One region of the Mesorhizobium sp. PL10 genome, then DNA from elsewhere that is predicted to be linked to it. Evidence: riboswitches for the same ligand, from Rfam matches in the RefSeq annotation. Region 1 holds a riboswitch; each other region holds the start of a gene.
The links. A riboswitch is a leader RNA that binds a small molecule or an ion and turns the genes downstream of it on or off. The one in region 1 is predicted to bind cobalamin.

Region 1 (4,182 bases):
CAATCGTTCAGCCAGCGCAGCATCGACATCATCGGCGTCACGCCGGAGCCGGCAGAAATGAACAGATATTTGGCCGCCGGGTGGCTGTGCAGCGAAAAATCGCCGGCCGGCCCATAGGCCTTGACGTGCGAGCCGGGCACCAGATGGTCGAACATCCAGCGTGTGCCGATGCTGCCGGCCTGTGCCTTCACCGTCACCGCGATCGAAAACGGCCGCGACGGCGAGGATGACAGCGTGTAGGTGCGCATCAGCGGTCCGTCCGGTGTCGGCAGCTCCAGCGTCACGAACTGGCCCGGCTTGTAGCGGAACCAGGTCTGGTTATCGGACCGGAAGGTGAAGGTCTTGACGTCAGGCGCCTCGTCGCTGACGCCGATCACTTCCAGCACCTGCAGCCTGTCGTTCCACGGCGCCATCTGGTGCTCTGCTCATGTCATGATCCCAAAACCGCGAAACACTTTTGGGCGACATGAGCTCACGCCACGCTGCGCAGCGCCGGCCGGCCGCCTTCGGCAAGACGGGGACCGATGAAGGCCGCGTACCATTCGACGAATTGGATCACCCCACCCTCGTGCAGCTCCGAATAGGGGCCTGGCTCATAGGCCGGCGACAGGATGCCGAATGCATTTTCCTCGACGATGCGGCGGTCCTGGTCGTTGGTCTCGGTCCAGACATGCGTGAGCTCTTCAAGGCTGTAATCGACGCCCTCGACCGCATCCTTGTGTACCAGCCACTTGGTCGTCACCGCGGTTTCGGTGGCGCTGATCGGCAGCACGCGGAAGGTCACGGCATGGTCGATCAGGATGTGGTTCCAGGTCGTCGGATAGTGGTAATGCATCAAGGTGCCGATACGATCGGCGGCAACGGTGTCGGAAAGGTTCTTCGTCACCGCGCGCTTTCCCGTCATCGTATAGCTGACGGCATCGCGCAGCAGCGGCGCGCGGGTGGCGCGATATTGTCCGGCCGGATCGATGCGGAACTTGCTCGGCAGGCCCGCCGCCTCACATTTTGCCCAGTGCGCCAGCATCTCCGGGTCGCTGTCTGCGCCCTGCACACCGGTCACCGTCGGCGCTTCCGGAAATGTCTTGCACAGTTCGGGATGGTTGCCGGCGCAGTGATAACACTCGCGGTTGTTTTCCCAGACCAGCTTCCAGTTGCCCTTCTCGATGATCGTGGTCTCGAAGGCGATCTTGGCTTCATTCAGCCGGTGCGGCTTGAGGTACGGTTCGATCATGGCCCGCATCGGCGCGAAGTCTGCGGGTTCTTTCGCCAGGCAGATGAAGACGTAACCGGCCACACTTTCGCAGGCGACCGGCTTCAGGCCGAACTGGCTCTTGTCGAAACCCTCGGCCATCTGGCGGGCAAACAGCAATCGGCCATCGAGCTCGTAGGTCCACTGGTGATAGGGGCAGACCAGCTTTGCCGCCGTGCCTTTCTCGGTGTTGCAGACGCGGCTGCCGCGATGACGGCAGGAATTGTGAAAGGCGTTGATGTTGCCCTTCTGGTCGCGGACAAGCACCACCGGATAGTCGCCGATCTGCACGGTGATATAGCTGCCGGGCTTCGGCAGCTCGCAATCATGGCCGATGAACAGCCAGTCGCGATACCAGATCAGCTCCATGTCGAGCTTGAAGTAGTCCGGGTCAGTGTAGAAGGGCTGCTCGAGCGAATAACCTTGCTTGCGGCCGTTCAAGAGCCTCTGCATGTCGTTGCGCGCATCCATAGTTCTGTCCTCATGGTTCAAGGACTGAACTTGGTGGTGATGGAGGAAGGATCGGCTGCAGGCCGGCGCGACGCCGGACATGCACTATCCACCTCTTGACCGCCCACCGCGATCAGTCGAGTTCAAGCATCTCGGGCTGGTTTCCGGGCTCTGGAGTTGTCCTTGCGGACCATCGCGACACCTTCCCAGGCTTCTCGCCCAGTGGTCTCCCGTTGCGACTTGAACTCCACCACCGTTGCGGGGGCAGCGCCGGATTTAGACCGGCTTCCCAATTCTCCGCTCCGTCGTCACGAAGCGGCACCTGAGATGGAATCATCTAATCACGGCAGCGGTCGCGACATCGGCATGAAAGCGACATCGTCTCCATGCGGCGCGACACGCATCGCATGCGCATCGGCTGGCGACTGCGGGGCCGAAATCCTGATTTGGCGAGCGATCTTTGCTGTTTCGAATCGCCTCTTGTCCGGCTCTTGGCCGGGTCAAAAAAGACCAACAGTATCGAAAAGTGACTATTAGCAGTTTCTAAAATCGAACCGAACGGTTCGTTTCTGTTGACAATGCGTGCAGGACGGTGTGAACGCTGACGCCCTGACACACTCGGTGAGCCGGATGGCACTGTTACGTAAGGCTTTGTATTATTGGCATAAAATTAGATAGTAGGCATGCTTACGAAAATTACAAGAGGCGAAGTCATGGCCCAGCCGGAACAACTTCGTGATTGGAAACCAGCCTCTGGCTTTCCCACATCGGGGGCTGTCCGAACGACGCGAATTCTCCCACCACACGCCGCTAGACGGACAGACAAACTGGAGTGCTAAAAATGAAAAAGATCATCCTCACTGCCGCGGCCGTTTTGGCCATCACCGGCAGTGCCTTCGCTGGTAGCGACAATTACGGTTCCAATGGAGCGAACCAGCCCACCGCGGCGGCTGACGGCTCGTATACGGCTTCCATTCAGAAGTCGGCGCCCGTTGACAAGCAGCCCCTCGTTCAGGGCAGCGACCGCAACCTCTTCGGCCATTAACAGCCGATCCCGATCCAAACAAAAAGAGTGGCGGCCCGTCCGTCGCTATTGGGATTTCGAAGAAATTCAGGAGCATTTGAAATGAAAAAGATTATCCTCGCTGCCGCCGCCGTTGTGGCCATTTCCGGCAGCGCTTTCGCCGCCAGTGACAACTATGGTTCGAACGGTGCCAACCAGCCTGCGGTTGCGTCGACCGACAGCGGCCACACGGCTTCGGTTGCGAAGTCAGATTCGGCTGCTCAGGCCCCTGCACAGGGCGCCGACCGCAACCTCTTCGGCCGCTAACGGCCGATCGGGATCCGACCTCAGGGTTTTCCAACAACGATCCCAGTCGAACATCGAACAAAACGCAGAGCGGCGGGATAGCCGCTTTGCCGCATGATGAAACTCAGGAGACCTGAAATGAAGAAGATTGCTCTTGCTGCCGCTGCGCTTTTGGTTGCCGCTGGCAGTGCTTACGCCCGCAACGATAATGTCGGCTCCAGCGCCGTCGACAACCAGGCGACCGTCAACGTCGACAACACACGGACGTCGTCGGTTCCGAACACCGGTTCGCCGGTGTACAAGCTGTTGAACTCGTCGGGCGACGTACAGAAATCTGCCCCGCAAGGCAGCGACCGGAACCTCTTCGGCAACCGCTAACAGCCGAAGTTTCCAAAAAAAGAGCGGCGGGCCTGGCCTGCCGCTTTTTTTCATGCCGATACGACGAGCCGACTCTCAGGCAGCCCTCACTTCCACCGGCTTGAGCGAGAAGGAGTGTCCGTCGGCGTCGAAGATGTGCAGGTCGCCGGCATCCGCCGTCAGCCGCAGCTTTGCACCGCGCTTGACCTCGACATTGCCGGGCAGCTTGGTCACCAGCGGCAGGTCGGCGCGGCCGATGTCGATATAGACCAGCTGGACCTCGCCGAGTTGCTCGACATAGTCCACCACGCCTTCGAAAAGATATTCCGTGCCGGTGGCGACCGACAGATCCTCCGGCCGCACGCCGAAGCTGACCGCCGCACCCTTGGCGGACGCCGGCGTCGCGATCGGCACTGTCGCCTTGCGGCCGCCGACATGGCTGACGACGGTCGGGTCGCCCGTCTTGTCGATGGTCGCCGGCAGGATGTTCATGGCCGGCGAGCCGATGAACTGGGCAACGAACAGATTGCCGGGCTTCTTGTAGAGGTCCATCGGCGTGCCGACCTGCTCGATATGGCCGTCCTTCAGCACCACGATGCGGTCGGCCAGCGTCATGGCTTCGACCTGGTCATGGGTGACGTAGATCATGGTCGTGTTGGGCATCGATTCCTTGAGCTTGGCGATTTCGATGCGGGTGGCGACGCGGAGCGCGGCGTCGAGGTTCGACAGCGGCTCGTCGAACAGGAACACCTTCGGATTGCGCACGATGGCGCGGCCGATGGCGACGCGCTGGCGCTGGCCGCCCGACATCGCCTTG
Region 2 (4,182 bases), on a different contig from region 1:
GCCAGACCGACAGCGCCACGCGATAGAGCGGATGATCAGCCTTGTCGAAACCCTCGGGCAGCGATTTCGAGGGAACGCGCACGAGGTCGCCGCGCAGCGAATAGGACCAGGCGTGGTAGGGGCAGGTGATGAGCCGCGCCTTCAGCCGGCCCTCGCTCTCCTGGCACAGTTGCGAGCCGCGATGCCGGCAGGTGTTGTGGAAGGCGCGCAGTTCGCCGGTATCGTCGCGCAGCGCGACGATTTCCTGCGTGCCGACGCGGAAGGTCCTGAACGCCAAAGGCTGGGCAAGGTCGGCCTCGCGGCAGACGAGCAGCCAGCTTTTGTACCAGATGGCGTCGAGATCGCGCCCGTAGCTTCCCGCGTCCCAATAGGCCGAGGACGGCAGCGTCGGTTCGGCCTTGGTCAGGCCGTTATAGGGGGCGCGCTGGCTCGGATTGGGTTGCATGGCTGGCGTCCTCTAAGGATACGCCAGCCGACACCCCGGCAAATCGTTTGTCAATCAGGGCGCCGCATTGCCGGCTTGGGGCGCGGCGCATAATCATGTCGCGGATATGGGGGATTCGGAACGTGGCCGCACGACAGATGTCGCTTACGCCGGAATTGGTCGCGCGCTGCTGGCGCGAGATCAGGGACCCTGGGCCGGATCCGGACTTGATGCATCTGGATGACCGCGACTACGACGTGCTGGTGGATGAATTGCAGGCCGAACTCCCCGATAGCGAACCGCTGTGGCTGTTCGGCTACGGCTCGCTGATCTGGAAACCGGAAATCGATTATGTCGAGGACCGCGTTGCCCTGGCGCGCGGCTGGCACCGCTCCTTTTGCATGAACATGACGCGCTGGCGGGGCACCAAGGAAAGCCCGGGCCTGATGATGGCGCTCGACAGCGGCGGACAGTGCAAGGGCGTCGCCTTCCGGCTGCCCGACGACAACCGGCGAGAGCAGCTGGGCCGGCTGTTCCGGCGCGAAATCACACTGAAGCCGACAAGCTACCGGCCGCGTATGCTGAAGCTTGCAAGCGAGGCCGGTCCGCTCAGAGCCCTGGCTTTCGTCATCAACCGCAACGGGCTGACCTATTCCGGCCCGCTCGACGAAGCGAAGGTCGTCGACAGGCTGGCAACTTCCTGCGGGCACTGGGGGTCAGGCGCCGACTATCTCTACAACACGGTGAAGAATCTGGAGGAGCGCGGCATTCACGATCGTCATCTGTGGCGGCTGCAGCGGCTGGTTGCGGAGCGGATCACCGCCTTGAACCCGTAACGCTGCATGGCGCATTCGCGCTGTTGGCCGGCGGAATTTGGTTTGCCGGATGCGGCTGTTTCAGCCTATAGTCACGCATGTCGTCGGTTCCACTAGGGACCAAGAGGGAATGCGGTGAGGGCTGACTTGTTGCCCGATGCCGTGGCTGCCCCCGCAACTGTGTGCGGTAGTCCTCTCCAAGCCACTGAGGATTTTTCTTCGGGAAGGTGGGGAAGGGCGCTGATCCGCGAGCCAGGAGACCTGCCGGCGACAGGGAACTGACTTCGATGCCCTCGGGTGGAGGGCGAAAGGACAAGATATGAATACCGCTTCCGTCTCCCTCGGCGCTTCCGTCTCCTCGCAGTCGCGTTTCATGCAGCTCGTGCTTAGCGCGTTTCTGGGCATTTTCGTCATCGGCGTTGTCGGCTTCTCGCATATCGATGCGGTCCACAATGCCGCGCACGACTATCGCCATTCGATGGCGTTTCCCTGCCACTGACGAGGACCTGACATCATGACCCTGTTTCGCAACGTCGTGTTCGTCGCGGCGATTGCCGGGCTCGTGGCTGGCGTCGTTCTCGCCTGCCTGCAGGCCTATGCTACCGTGCCGCTCATCTTGAAGGCGGAAGTCTACGAACAGGCTGGTGGCGGCCATGACCATGAGCATGCCGCGGCGCCCGCCGCCAACGCTGCGGGCACCACGGCCATGAGCACCGCCGCGCCGGCGGAAAATGCCATGAGCAGCGCAGCACCCGCACCCGCTGTAGCAGCCGCGCCCGCGGAGGACGAAGGCTGGGCGCCGGCCGATGGCTTCGAGCGCTTCGCGTTCAGCGTGCTGGCCAACATCGTTACCGGCATCGGTTTCGCGCTGGTCTTAGTGGCGGTTTCCGAATTCGCCGGTGGCATCGGCAGTTGGCGCCAGGGCGTATTCTGGGGTCTGGCCGGCTTTGCCGTGTTCACGCTGGCGCCGGGCCTCGGCCTGCCGCCGGAACTGCCGGCAATGCCGGCGGCCGATCTCATGCCGCGCCAGATCTGGTGGTGGTCAACGGTGGCGGCGACCGCCATTGGCCTTGCCTTGATCGCCTTCCGCACCTCGGCGCCGCTGACCGTCCTTGCCGTCGTCCTGATTGTCGCCCCGCATATTGTCGGCGCGCCACAGCCCGACAGTTTCGAGACGCCGATCCCGGAAGGCCTGCACCATCAGTTCGTGGTGGCGGTGACGGTGACCAATCTGGTGTTCTGGCTTGTGCTTGGTGCCGTTGTCGGCGTGGTACGCGGGCGCTTCACCGGCACCGCGACCAGCCCGCGCGACAGCTTTGCCTGATCGCAGTTTGACCTTCATCATCGGCGGCGCGCGCTCCGGCAAGAGCGCGCACGCCGAAACCCTGGCGACGGCGTTGCCGCGGCCATGGACCTATATCGCCACCGCGGAAGCCTATGATGACGAGATGCGCGCGCGCATCGCGCAGCATCGGTCGCGGCGCGGCGAAGGCTGGACGACTATCGATGCGCCGCTCGATCTTGCCGGCGCGCTTGAGGTCTTGCCTGACAACCAGCCGGTGCTGGTCGACTGCCTGACGCTGTGGCTGACCAACCATATGCTTTCCGACCATGATCTTGATGCAGAATGCCGGCGGCTGGCCGATGTGCTGGCGCGGCCGCGCGGACCGTGGTTCGTGGTCTCCAACGAAGTCGGGCAAGGCATCGTGCCCGACAATGCGCTCGCGCGCCGTTTCCGCGACGCTGCCGGCCGGCTCAACCAGCAGGTCGCGGCGATTGCCGATACGGTGCTATTGATGGTGGCCGGGCTGCCGCTCAAGGTGAAATAATGACCGATATCGACGCAAGAGACGAAGAACGCCATCGCGCCAAGATGGCCAAGCGCAAGGCGGTGCAGGATGCCGAGGTTGCGGAAAAGACGGTCGAGAAGGGGCTGCTGATCGTCAACACCGGACCCGGCAAGGGCAAGACCACGGCCGCCTTCGGCCTCGCGTTGCGCATGCTCGGCTACGGCAGGCGTGTCGGCGTCGTCCAGTTCATCAAGGGCAAATGGCACACCGGCGAAAAGGATGCCTTTGCCGCGTTCGGCGACCGCGTCGTCTGGCACACGATGGGCGAGGGGTTCACTTGGGAAACGCAGGATCTGAAGCGCGACATCGCGGCTGCCGAAGCCGCCTGGGCCAAGGCGCTGGAGCTGATCGCCGATCCCTCGATCAGCCTTGTCGTGCTCGACGAACTGAACATTGCGCTGCGCTACGACTATCTCGACCTCGACAGGGTGGTGGCGGCGTTGAAGGCGCGGCGCGAAGGCCTGCATGTCGTCGTCACCGGCCGCAACGCCAAGCCGGCACTGGTCGAGGCGGCGGACCTCGTCACCGAAATGGGCGTGACCAAGCACCATTTTTCGGCGGGTGTGAAAGCGCAGCAGGGGATTGAGTTCTAAGGGGCTCTTACCCTCCCCGGTGCGGGGGAACTATATATTTGACAAGTAGGGCTACGAGCTACCTGCCAACAGAGGGGGCCTGAAGATGCGGGTAGCTCCTTCTTCGGGGTCGATCACCAGAACAACGTTTTCCGGATTTTGCCAAGGCAACGACAGCACGTAGGCCGCAAAATCGTCTTCAGGAAAATGATTAAAACCTCCGCCGGCCACAAACATTTGCGGATGTTTGCCGCCGCCGAAGCTGTCCTCGACGCTTCTAAGTTGTTGGAAGGGGCCGCCGTGGGTCGCTAGCCATTCCTGTACTCGCTCGAAGAGAACGGGCTGACCGTTCGGGTTCGAACAGTCTTCAGCAGAGGACGTACAAAGCACTACACCGCTCACGACGCTCATTTTTGTCTCCGAAATAACCATGCCTTTTTATGGCACGGCGATTTCTATTTCTTGGTCTTGGGTTCCGGTTTCCCTTTCGCGAGTTGGCCAAGCCTACCCCCACCCGATCC
Region 3 (4,182 bases), on a different contig from region 1:
ATGTCGGACTGGCGCGGAGACGCGCGCGGCGCAACACCGAACCGCTCCGAATCGTAGCGCGGCATCGAGGTGTGGATCATCTCGACCGCGCAGCACGCCAGACCGAAGGTCATGAACATCAGCGAACCGCTGCGTGCCCAGGTGATCAGCGCCTCGGTCGAGGTGACCAGAAAGCCCTTGTCGGCGAGTTCATTGTTGATCTCGAGGAAGAACGGATCGTCAGAACCGACCGGACGACCGGTATTGGGGTCGATCAGGCCTTTGGGCTTCGGCGCAACGAGCGTACCGGAACTGTCGTTCAATCCCATTCCAGCGCTCCTTTTTTCCATTCATAGGCAAAGCCGATGGTCAGCACCGCCAAAAACACCATCATCGACCAGAAACCGAGCATGCCGATCTTCGAAAACGACACCGCCCACGGAAACAGGAAGGCCACTTCCAGGTCGAAGATGATGAACAGGATCGACACCAGGTAGAAGCGGATGTCGAACTTCATGCGGGCATCGTCGAACGAGTTGAAGCCGCACTCATAGGCGGAAAGCTTTTCGGGATCGGGACTGCGGTAGGCCACCAGGAACGGCGCTATGATAAGCACCAGGCCAATGACCGCCGCCACGGCGATGAAGAGGACGATGGGCAGGTACGAACTGAGCAGTGCGTTCATGCTGCGGCTTTCCCTTGGCGGCCAATCCACGTTGATTACAGCAACCAACCCTAATGCGGAAGCGTGACAGTTTAACCGCTGAACCGTTTTAGGTGCCTATGCTGCAACGCGGCGAGGGTTAGCGCAGGGCTTTCGGCGAAGCAAGTCAAACCTTGTTCAAAACGCAGTGCTGGACGGCAGGTCGGGAAAAACTGGTCCGATCCGCTCTTGTTTGATTTCCTTCACTTTCTACTCCACTTTTGTCTCCTGACATGTCTCCCGCCACAAGCCTGCTAGCATGGCCGGAATCACCGGCTAAAAATACGGCAACAGGACCAGGGGCAAAGGTATCTTGATGAAGGACAAAATATCGCTCGCCATGGCCAGGCGGATCGCCCTTGGCGCGCAGGGTTTTACCGACCCGCGGCCGAGCGGTACACCGGACCGCCGCCACCTCGCCCGCGTGCTCTCGCGCACCGGCCTCTTGCAGATCGATTCCGTCAGCGCCGTGGTGCGCGCCCACTATATGCCGCTCTATTCGCGCCTTGGGTCCTACCCCTTATCCCTGCTCGACAATGCCGCCGTCACCCGCAAGCGCACGGTGTTCGAATACTGGGCGCATGAGGCCTCCTTCCTGCCGGTCGAGACCTGGCCTTTGATGCGCTGGCGCATGCAGCGAGCCGAGAGCGGCGACGAAATGTATCTGGGGCTGGCCAAATGGGGCCGCGAGCACGCCGCCTATATCGAGGAGATCTATCGCGCGGTCGTCGAGCGCGGACCGATCGCCGCTTCGGCCCTGGAAGGCCAAAAAGGCTCGGGCGGCTGGTGGGGCTGGAGCCATGCCAAGCATGCCTTCGAATGGCTGTTCTGGGCCGGCCGCATCACCACAGCGCACCGCCGTGGCTTTGAGCGCTTCTACGACCTGCCCGAGCGCGTGCTGCCGCAGGCGATCCTCGATCTGCCGGTGCCGGCCGCCGAGGACGCACATCGCGAATTGCTGCGCATTTCCGCCCGCGCCCACGGCATCGCGACCTCCGGCGACCTGCGCGACTATTTCCGCCTGTCGCCGGCCGACATGAAGGGCCGACTGGAGGAACTGGTCGAGCTGGGTGAACTGCTGCCGGTTCGCGTCGAAGGCTGGGACAAGCCGGCTTACTTCCACCGGGACGCCCGCATCCCCCGAAAAATCGAGGCCCGCGCGCTGCTGGCGCCGTTCGACCCCGTCGTCTTCGAGCGCTCACGCTCGGAGCGCCTGTTCGATTTCCACTACCGGATCGAGATCTACACCCCGGCCGACAAGCGGCAGTATGGCTACTACGTCCTGCCGTTCCTCCTTGGCGACCGCATCGTCGCCCGCGTCGACCTCAAGGCCGATCGTCCGGCAGGCGTGCTGCGTGTCCACGCCGCCTACGCCGAGCGCGGCGCGCCGCCTGACACCGCCGCTCAGCTCTTCGAGGAATTGAAGCAGATGCAGGGCTGGCTTGAACTGGAAAGCATGCAAATCGCGCCGGCCGGCGATCTGGGGCCGGCGCTGGCCGACATCGCCGTGTCGTAGCCGTGCGTTGACACCGCTGCCCGCAAAAGCCTAAATCCGCTCCAGACGGTCCCTTGCCCGCAACGGCAAGGGCCAAGAGGGAATGCGGTGCGGGACAAAATCCCAAATCCGCGGCTGTCCCCGCAACTGTAAGCGATGAGCCTGGGCCGAAAGCCACTGGGTAACACCGGGAAGGCGGCTAACCAAGGCGACGACTCGCGAGCCAGGAGACCTGCCGTCTGCGACTATATAATCCGATCGCCCGGCGGGTTTCCGGGCAAGGAGCCCGGTTTTGGACCAGAACAGCAGTTTTTCGGCTGGCACAGCGGATGTTTCGTCCGCCGATAGCGATGCCTTGTCGGGCGTCACCGTCGTCGTCTGCGCCTCCTGCCGCGACGAGACCGGCTCCGACGCCCATCCCCGCGCCGGCGAACTGCTGGCCGGCGACACGCGCCGCGCCGCATCCGATGACGACATCCGCGTCCGCACCGTCGAATGCCTCGGCAATTGCAAGCGCCGACTGAGCGCCGCCATCCTGCGCGATGGCTGCTGGAGCTATGTCTTCGGCGATCTGACCACAGCCAGTGGTGCCGACCTCGTCACCGGCGCAAAGCTCTTCGCCACCTCCACCGATGGCCTCATCCCCTGGCGCGGCCGGCCCGATAGCCTCAAGCGCGGCCTCGTTGCCCGCATTCCACCCCTCGACCTGCTGAAGGACTGACCATGAACGCTTCCGTTTCCCGTGTTCCTTGCACTGTCGTCACCGGCTTCCTCGGCGCCGGCAAGACGACGCTGGTCCGCCATCTCCTCGAAAACGCGGGGGGCAAGCGCATTGCCATCATCGTCAACGAGTTCGGCGACATCGGCATCGACGGCGAGATCCTGAAAGGCTGCGGCATCGACACCTGCCCCGAGGAAAACATCGTCGAACTGGCCAATGGCTGCATCTGTTGCACCGTCGCCGACGATTTCGTGCCGGCGCTCAACCAGATCCTCGCGTTGACGCCGAAGGTAGACCACATCCTGATCGAGACATCGGGCCTGGCCCTGCCCAAGCCGCTGGTCCAGGCCTTTCAATGGCCGACGGTGAAAAGCCGCGTGACCGTCGATGGCGTCATCGCCGTGGTCGACGGCCCGGCGCTGGCCGAAGGCCGCGTTGCCAACGACATGGACGCGCTTCAGGCGCAGCGCGTGGCTGACGAGACGCTCGATCACGACGACCCGGTCGAGGAAGTCTTCGAGGACCAGATCGCCTGCGCCGACCTGATCATCCTGTCGAAGAGCGATTTGATGGACTCGGCCGGTTCAACCCGCGCCAACGCCATCATCAATGAGCACTCCGCCCGTGCCGTAAAAATCGTGCCGACCGCGCATGGCAAGGTCGACCCCTCGGTGCTGCTCGGCCTCGGCCTCGGCGTCGAGGACGACATCGAGAACCGCAAGTCGCATCATGACGGCGCCTTCGACCACGAGCATGACGATTTCGACACCTTCATTGTCGACATTCCCTCGATCGCCAATCCGGATGACCTGGCAAAGCGTGTCGCCACCGTTGCCGAGGAAGAGAATGTGTTGCGCGTCAAAGGTTTCGTCGATGTCGGCGGCAAGCCGATGCGGCTTTTGCTGCAGGCCGTCGGCCCGCGCGTCAACCACTACTATGACCGCGCCTGGACCGCCGAGGACGACCGCCGCTCGCGCCTCGTTGTCATCGGGCTGAAGGGGCTGAACCGCCCGGCGATCGAGGCTATACTGGCCGGCTGACGCGAAAACACAGGCAGCGATGCATATACTCACGACCACATCCACCTCGCTCGACGATCTCGCCGAGCCAGTTGATCTCAGGCAAACGCCGGCGGATATCGTGGCGCTGTCCTTCACCGACAGCGACCTCGCCGGCCTTGCTGCGGCATGGAAGGCCGATACCGCCCGCCTGCCCTCGATGCGGCTGGCGGCGCTCCGCGACCTGCGCCACCCCATGTCCGTCGACCTCTGGGTCGACAGCGTC
Region 4 (4,182 bases), on a different contig from region 1:
GCGAGACGTCGTCAATGATGGCCGGTCGGCGCCGCGCCCAAAGATCGGTGAGCTAAAGTCGCGGCATCGTGCAGCCGCCGCTCGGTTCACCGTCTCCATGAATGATCCTGAGACATGGATCCTATAGTCTGGACGCCACAAACTTTTCGACCGTCAAGCCGGCCGCAAGCAGATCCGGCCAGATGTAGCTGCGCCCATGTTGTCTCCGTTCATGACCGAGGATCAAGCGTTCGCTTGGGGCCGCCGTTTCGCGCGCGGAACGGTAATGGAGCATCAGATTAGAGCTCGGGATGATGCTTGCGTAGAAACGCGAGTGGCTATCGCCGTGGCCCGCTGATTCAAGCCCCTGAAGCGTGTCGTCGAGATCTTTCAGAATACGTCGTATTTTGGCCAGGAAACAGTCGCCGGCGGCCGTCACCCTGACCCCGCCCGGATAGCGGTGGAACAAAGTCACGCCCAGTCTCAATTCGAGATCTTTTACGCGCCGGCTGAGCGCGGAAAATTGGAGGTTCATCGCGACAAATCCGGCGATGGCTGGATAGCGCAGCAGCCTGTAGCCGGGCTCCCAACCAATCAGCGCTACCCAGCGGAAACCGCCGCAGCGGCGTTCAAATCTGCGCTTGGCCACCTCTTCAACGATGTCTAAGCCAAGTGGCCGTTCAATGGGAGGAATCGAAAGCTCTTCGTCATACGTGCTCGATGCGACAGGGGCTTTCAGTATGCCTGCCATTGATTTTCGGCCGCCAAACCTCGATATCGGGCATAAAATCCATACCATTCGAGAGCACGGGAAATGTCGATGAGCGACCAATCAAAAGACCAAAGCGCGCCCGATGAAGCCGAGACGGCCGGGGCCAATGCCGAATGCAAGGAAGGCAGCCTCGATGGCGACTACGAAGCGGTTGCGCGGCTACTGAAGGCAAACGAAGAGTTGAAGGACCGCACGCTGCGCGTCGCCGCCGAGATGGAAAACCTGCGCCGTCGCACCGCGCGCGACGTGCACGATGCGCGCACTTATGCGGTCGCCAATTTCGCCCGCGACATGCTGTCGGTGTCGGACAATCTGCGCCGCGCGCTCGACGCCATTCCCGCCGAGGCCAAGGCGTCGGGCGATGCCGGCTTCAAGGCGCTGATCGAAGGCGTCGACCTGACCGAACGCACAATGCTGTCGGCGCTGGAACGGCACTGGGTCAAGAAACCGGCGCCAGAAGGCAAGAAGTTTGATCCCAACTAGATGCCGTAATGGGCCGGCCTTCGCGAGCATAGCCAGGTTGGGTGGCTGTCCCTCAGAATGATGGTGTTGAAACGGAGTCCGAGCGATCGGCTCCAAACATCATGAGAGGAACAGCCATGGAACATTATGCGGGAATCGATGTCTCTCTGGAAGAGAGCAGCGTGTGCATTGTTGACGCGACCGGAGCGATCATGCGCGAGGTCAAGATCGCCAGCGAGCCGGAGGCGCTGGTCCGCTATTTCGACGAACTGGAATTGTCTTTTAGTCGCATTGGACTCGAGGCCAGGCCATTGTCGCAATGGCTCCCAAAGGGCAGGAAATTGAGCAGGCTACCGGCCGAAAGGATCGCGATCACCCGACGCCCGGCAATTATCGTACCAAGTGGGATCACGATATAAAGATTTGTTTATGTGATTGACAGCAACGTCCTCTCCGGGGAATGTAAGTAGTCGATGGCTCTCTGATGCGGTTCGGCCGCAACAGAGCTAAGAGGGAAGCCGGTGAAGATGCCGGCGCTGCCCCCGCAACTGTAAGCGGCGAGCCAAGCTCACTCATGTCACGGAGGTCAATAGCCTCGGGAAGAGGGGCTGAGGTGTTGACCCGCGAGCCAGGAGACCTGCCACGGCGAACAAGGTCCACAGGCGGGGTGTCTCGGTGGGCGTAGCAACCGGCTCGTCTGCTTGCCAACGTCTGCCTTGCGTCCACGCCCCAATCATCGGGGTATGGTATGTCTCTCTCTCACATAGTTCCTGTAGCCACGCTTGGCCTGCCGCGCATCGGACGCCGTCGCGAGCTAAAGCGCGCGCTTGAGGCCTATTGGTCGCGAAAATCTTCCGCAGCCGACCTTCTCGAAACGGCGCGGGCGCTGCGTGTCGCGAACTGGATTGAACAACGCGACCGCGGCGTGACAAAGATTCCGTCCAACGACTTCTCACTCTACGATCATGTGCTCGACACAGCAACAATGGTCGGCGCTGTCCCGCCACGCTATGGCTGGAGGGTGGGAGAAATCTCGCTCGACACCTATTTTGCCATGGCTCGTGGCAGCCAAGGAGAGGCTGCTGGTGGCGGGCAAACCGGTCAAGCCGTGACAGCGCTGGAAATGACCAAGTGGTTCGACACCAACTACCACTACATGGTCCCGGAGCTCGCCGACGATCAAGCCTTTGCCCTGTCCTCCTCAAAGCCGTTGGATCACTTCCTTGATGCCAGAGCATTGGGCATTCACACTCGCCCGGTCATCCTTGGGCCCGTCACCTTCCTCAAACTCGCCAAGTCACCCACCCGGGACTTCAACCCTGTTTCGCTATTGCCGCGGCTGCTGCAGGTTTACGAGCTGCTGCTGCGTCGACTGAAACTCGCGGGCGCCGACTGGGTGCAGATCGATGAGCCGGCACTCGTGCTCGATCTCATTCCAAACGAGCAAGATGCGTTCAATTTTGCCTACGAGCGCCTTTCGAAAGTGGCACCGGAGCTAAAGATCATGCTCGCCACCTATTTCGGCGGGCTGAACGGCAACCTCGAGACCGCTCTTTCGCTTCCTGTGGGGGGCCTGCATCTCGACCTTGCACGCGCTCCCGAACAATTGGAGGCGGTGGGCCGGCTTGCGCCAAAAGACCTGGTGCTTTCGCTTGGCCTGATCGACGGTCGCAACGTTTGGCGCGCGAACCTGCGCCCCATGCTTGACCGGATCAAACCGGTCGTGGCCGGCTGGCCACTCGAGCGAGTGGAGATCGCGCCCTCGTGCTCGCTTCTGCATGTCCCGATCGACCTTGAACTGGAAACCACGCTGGACCGGGACGTAAGGTCGTGGCTCGCATTCGCGGCGCAGAAGATGGACGAACTGACCACGATCGCCCGGGCCTTGTCCGAAGGCCGGGAGGCGGTTGCAGCACAGTTGGAGTCTTCAACCCAAGCAGCCGCCGCGCGTCTGACGTCCCCGAAGATTCATGATCCGCTGGTCGAAGGACGCCTCGCCTTCGTCGACGAGAGCATGATGCGCAGGAAGAGCGGTTTTTCTGAACGTTCTAGGCTTCAGGACGAGCGGCTCTGTCTGCCGCCCTTTCCGACCACCACGATCGGCTCTTTCCCGCAAACGCCCGAGATTCGCAACGCGCGTGCCGCCCATGCAAAGGGAGAACTGAGCTATGTCGACTATGAGGCGTTCCTGAGGAAGGAGATCGAAGCAGCAATCCGTTGGCAGGAGGAGATCGGGCTGGACGTGCTGGTGCACGGCGAGTTTGAACGAAACGACATGGTGCAGTATTTCGGGGAGCAGCTTTCCGGCTTCGCCTTCACCCAAAATGCCTGGGTGCAGAGCTACGGGTCACGCTGTGTGCGCCCGCCGATCATTTTCGGCGACGTATCGCGGCCCAACCCTATGACGGTTCGCTGGTGGCGGTTCGCTCAATCGCTGACAGACAAACCCGTTAAGGGCATGCTCACCGGCCCCGTCACGATTCTCAACTGGTCCTTTGTCCGCGATGATCTCGCGCGCTCGGTCGTTTGCCGTCAGATCGCGCTCGCCCTTCGTGGCGAGGTGGGTGATCTCGAAAGCGCCGGCGCCAAGGTGATTCAGATCGACGAAGCCGCACTGCGCGAGGGCTTGCCGCTACGCAAGTCCGAGCGGGTGCATTATCTCGAATGGGCCATCGAATGCTTTCGGCTCGCTTCGACGGGCGTGTACGATGAGACCCAGATCCACACGCACATGTGCTACTCCGAATTCAACGACATTATTGACGCGATCGCGGCAATGGATGCCGATGTTATCTCCATCGAAACCTCTCGCTCGCAGATGGAGTTGCTCAACGCCTTCAAAAACTTCAATTATCCGAACGAGATCGGACCGGGCATCTATGATATCCACTCACCGCGGGTGCCGGGAATCGACGAGATGAAGAACCTGCTCTCCCAGGCGCGCCAGCGCCTTTGCGATAGTCAGATCT

Region 2: another riboswitch for cobalamin. It lies ahead of ACWGTO_RS25350 (CbtB domain-containing protein); the one in region 1 lies ahead of ACWGTO_RS16750 (aromatic ring-hydroxylating oxygenase subunit alpha).
Region 3: another riboswitch for cobalamin. It lies ahead of ACWGTO_RS25575 (DUF1636 family protein); the one in region 1 lies ahead of ACWGTO_RS16750 (aromatic ring-hydroxylating oxygenase subunit alpha).
Region 4: another riboswitch for cobalamin. It lies ahead of metE (5-methyltetrahydropteroyltriglutamate--homocysteine S-methyltransferase); the one in region 1 lies ahead of ACWGTO_RS16750 (aromatic ring-hydroxylating oxygenase subunit alpha).

The regions. Positions count from the first base shown of each region.
Region 1 is NZ_JBSKBR010000009.1:168,488-172,669, forward strand. It holds gene ACWGTO_RS16745 (2Fe-2S iron-sulfur cluster-binding protein) at 1-413, opposite strand, end outside; gene ACWGTO_RS16750 (aromatic ring-hydroxylating oxygenase subunit alpha) at 473-1,720, opposite strand; cobalamin riboswitch at 1,838-2,040, opposite strand; gene ACWGTO_RS16755 (DUF680 domain-containing protein) at 2,541-2,744, shown strand; gene ACWGTO_RS16760 (DUF680 domain-containing protein) at 2,826-3,029, shown strand; gene ACWGTO_RS16765 (DUF680 domain-containing protein) at 3,147-3,386, shown strand; gene ACWGTO_RS16770 (ABC transporter ATP-binding protein) at 3,462-4,182, opposite strand, start outside.
Region 2 is NZ_JBSKBR010000019.1:10,938-15,119, reverse strand. It holds gene ACWGTO_RS25360 (aromatic ring-hydroxylating oxygenase subunit alpha) at 1-445, opposite strand, end outside; gene ACWGTO_RS25355 (gamma-glutamylcyclotransferase) at 568-1,260, shown strand; cobalamin riboswitch at 1,328-1,522, shown strand; gene ACWGTO_RS25350 (CbtB domain-containing protein) at 1,559-1,738, shown strand; gene ACWGTO_RS25345 (CbtA family protein) at 1,754-2,563, shown strand; gene cobU (bifunctional adenosylcobinamide kinase/adenosylcobinamide-phosphate guanylyltransferase) at 2,556-3,068, shown strand; gene cobO (cob(I)yrinic acid a,c-diamide adenosyltransferase) at 3,068-3,682, shown strand; gene ACWGTO_RS25330 (hypothetical protein) at 3,734-4,072, opposite strand.
Region 3 is NZ_JBSKBR010000019.1:60,628-64,809, forward strand. It holds gene ACWGTO_RS25560 (NuoB/complex I 20 kDa subunit family protein) at 1-308, opposite strand, end outside; gene ACWGTO_RS25565 (NADH-quinone oxidoreductase subunit A) at 299-664, opposite strand; gene ACWGTO_RS25570 (winged helix-turn-helix domain-containing protein) at 999-2,198, shown strand; cobalamin riboswitch at 2,228-2,431, shown strand; gene ACWGTO_RS25575 (DUF1636 family protein) at 2,470-2,898, shown strand; gene cobW (cobalamin biosynthesis protein CobW) at 2,901-3,938, shown strand; gene ACWGTO_RS25585 (cobaltochelatase subunit CobN) at 3,958-4,182, shown strand, end outside.
Region 4 is NZ_JBSKBR010000068.1:3,669-7,850, forward strand. It holds gene ACWGTO_RS32230 (LysR family transcriptional regulator) at 122-730, opposite strand; partial or broken gene grpE (nucleotide exchange factor GrpE) at 800-1,231, shown strand; partial or broken gene ACWGTO_RS32240 (IS110 family transposase) at 1,351-1,548, shown strand; cobalamin riboswitch at 1,671-1,872, shown strand; gene metE (5-methyltetrahydropteroyltriglutamate--homocysteine S-methyltransferase) at 1,962-4,182, shown strand, end outside.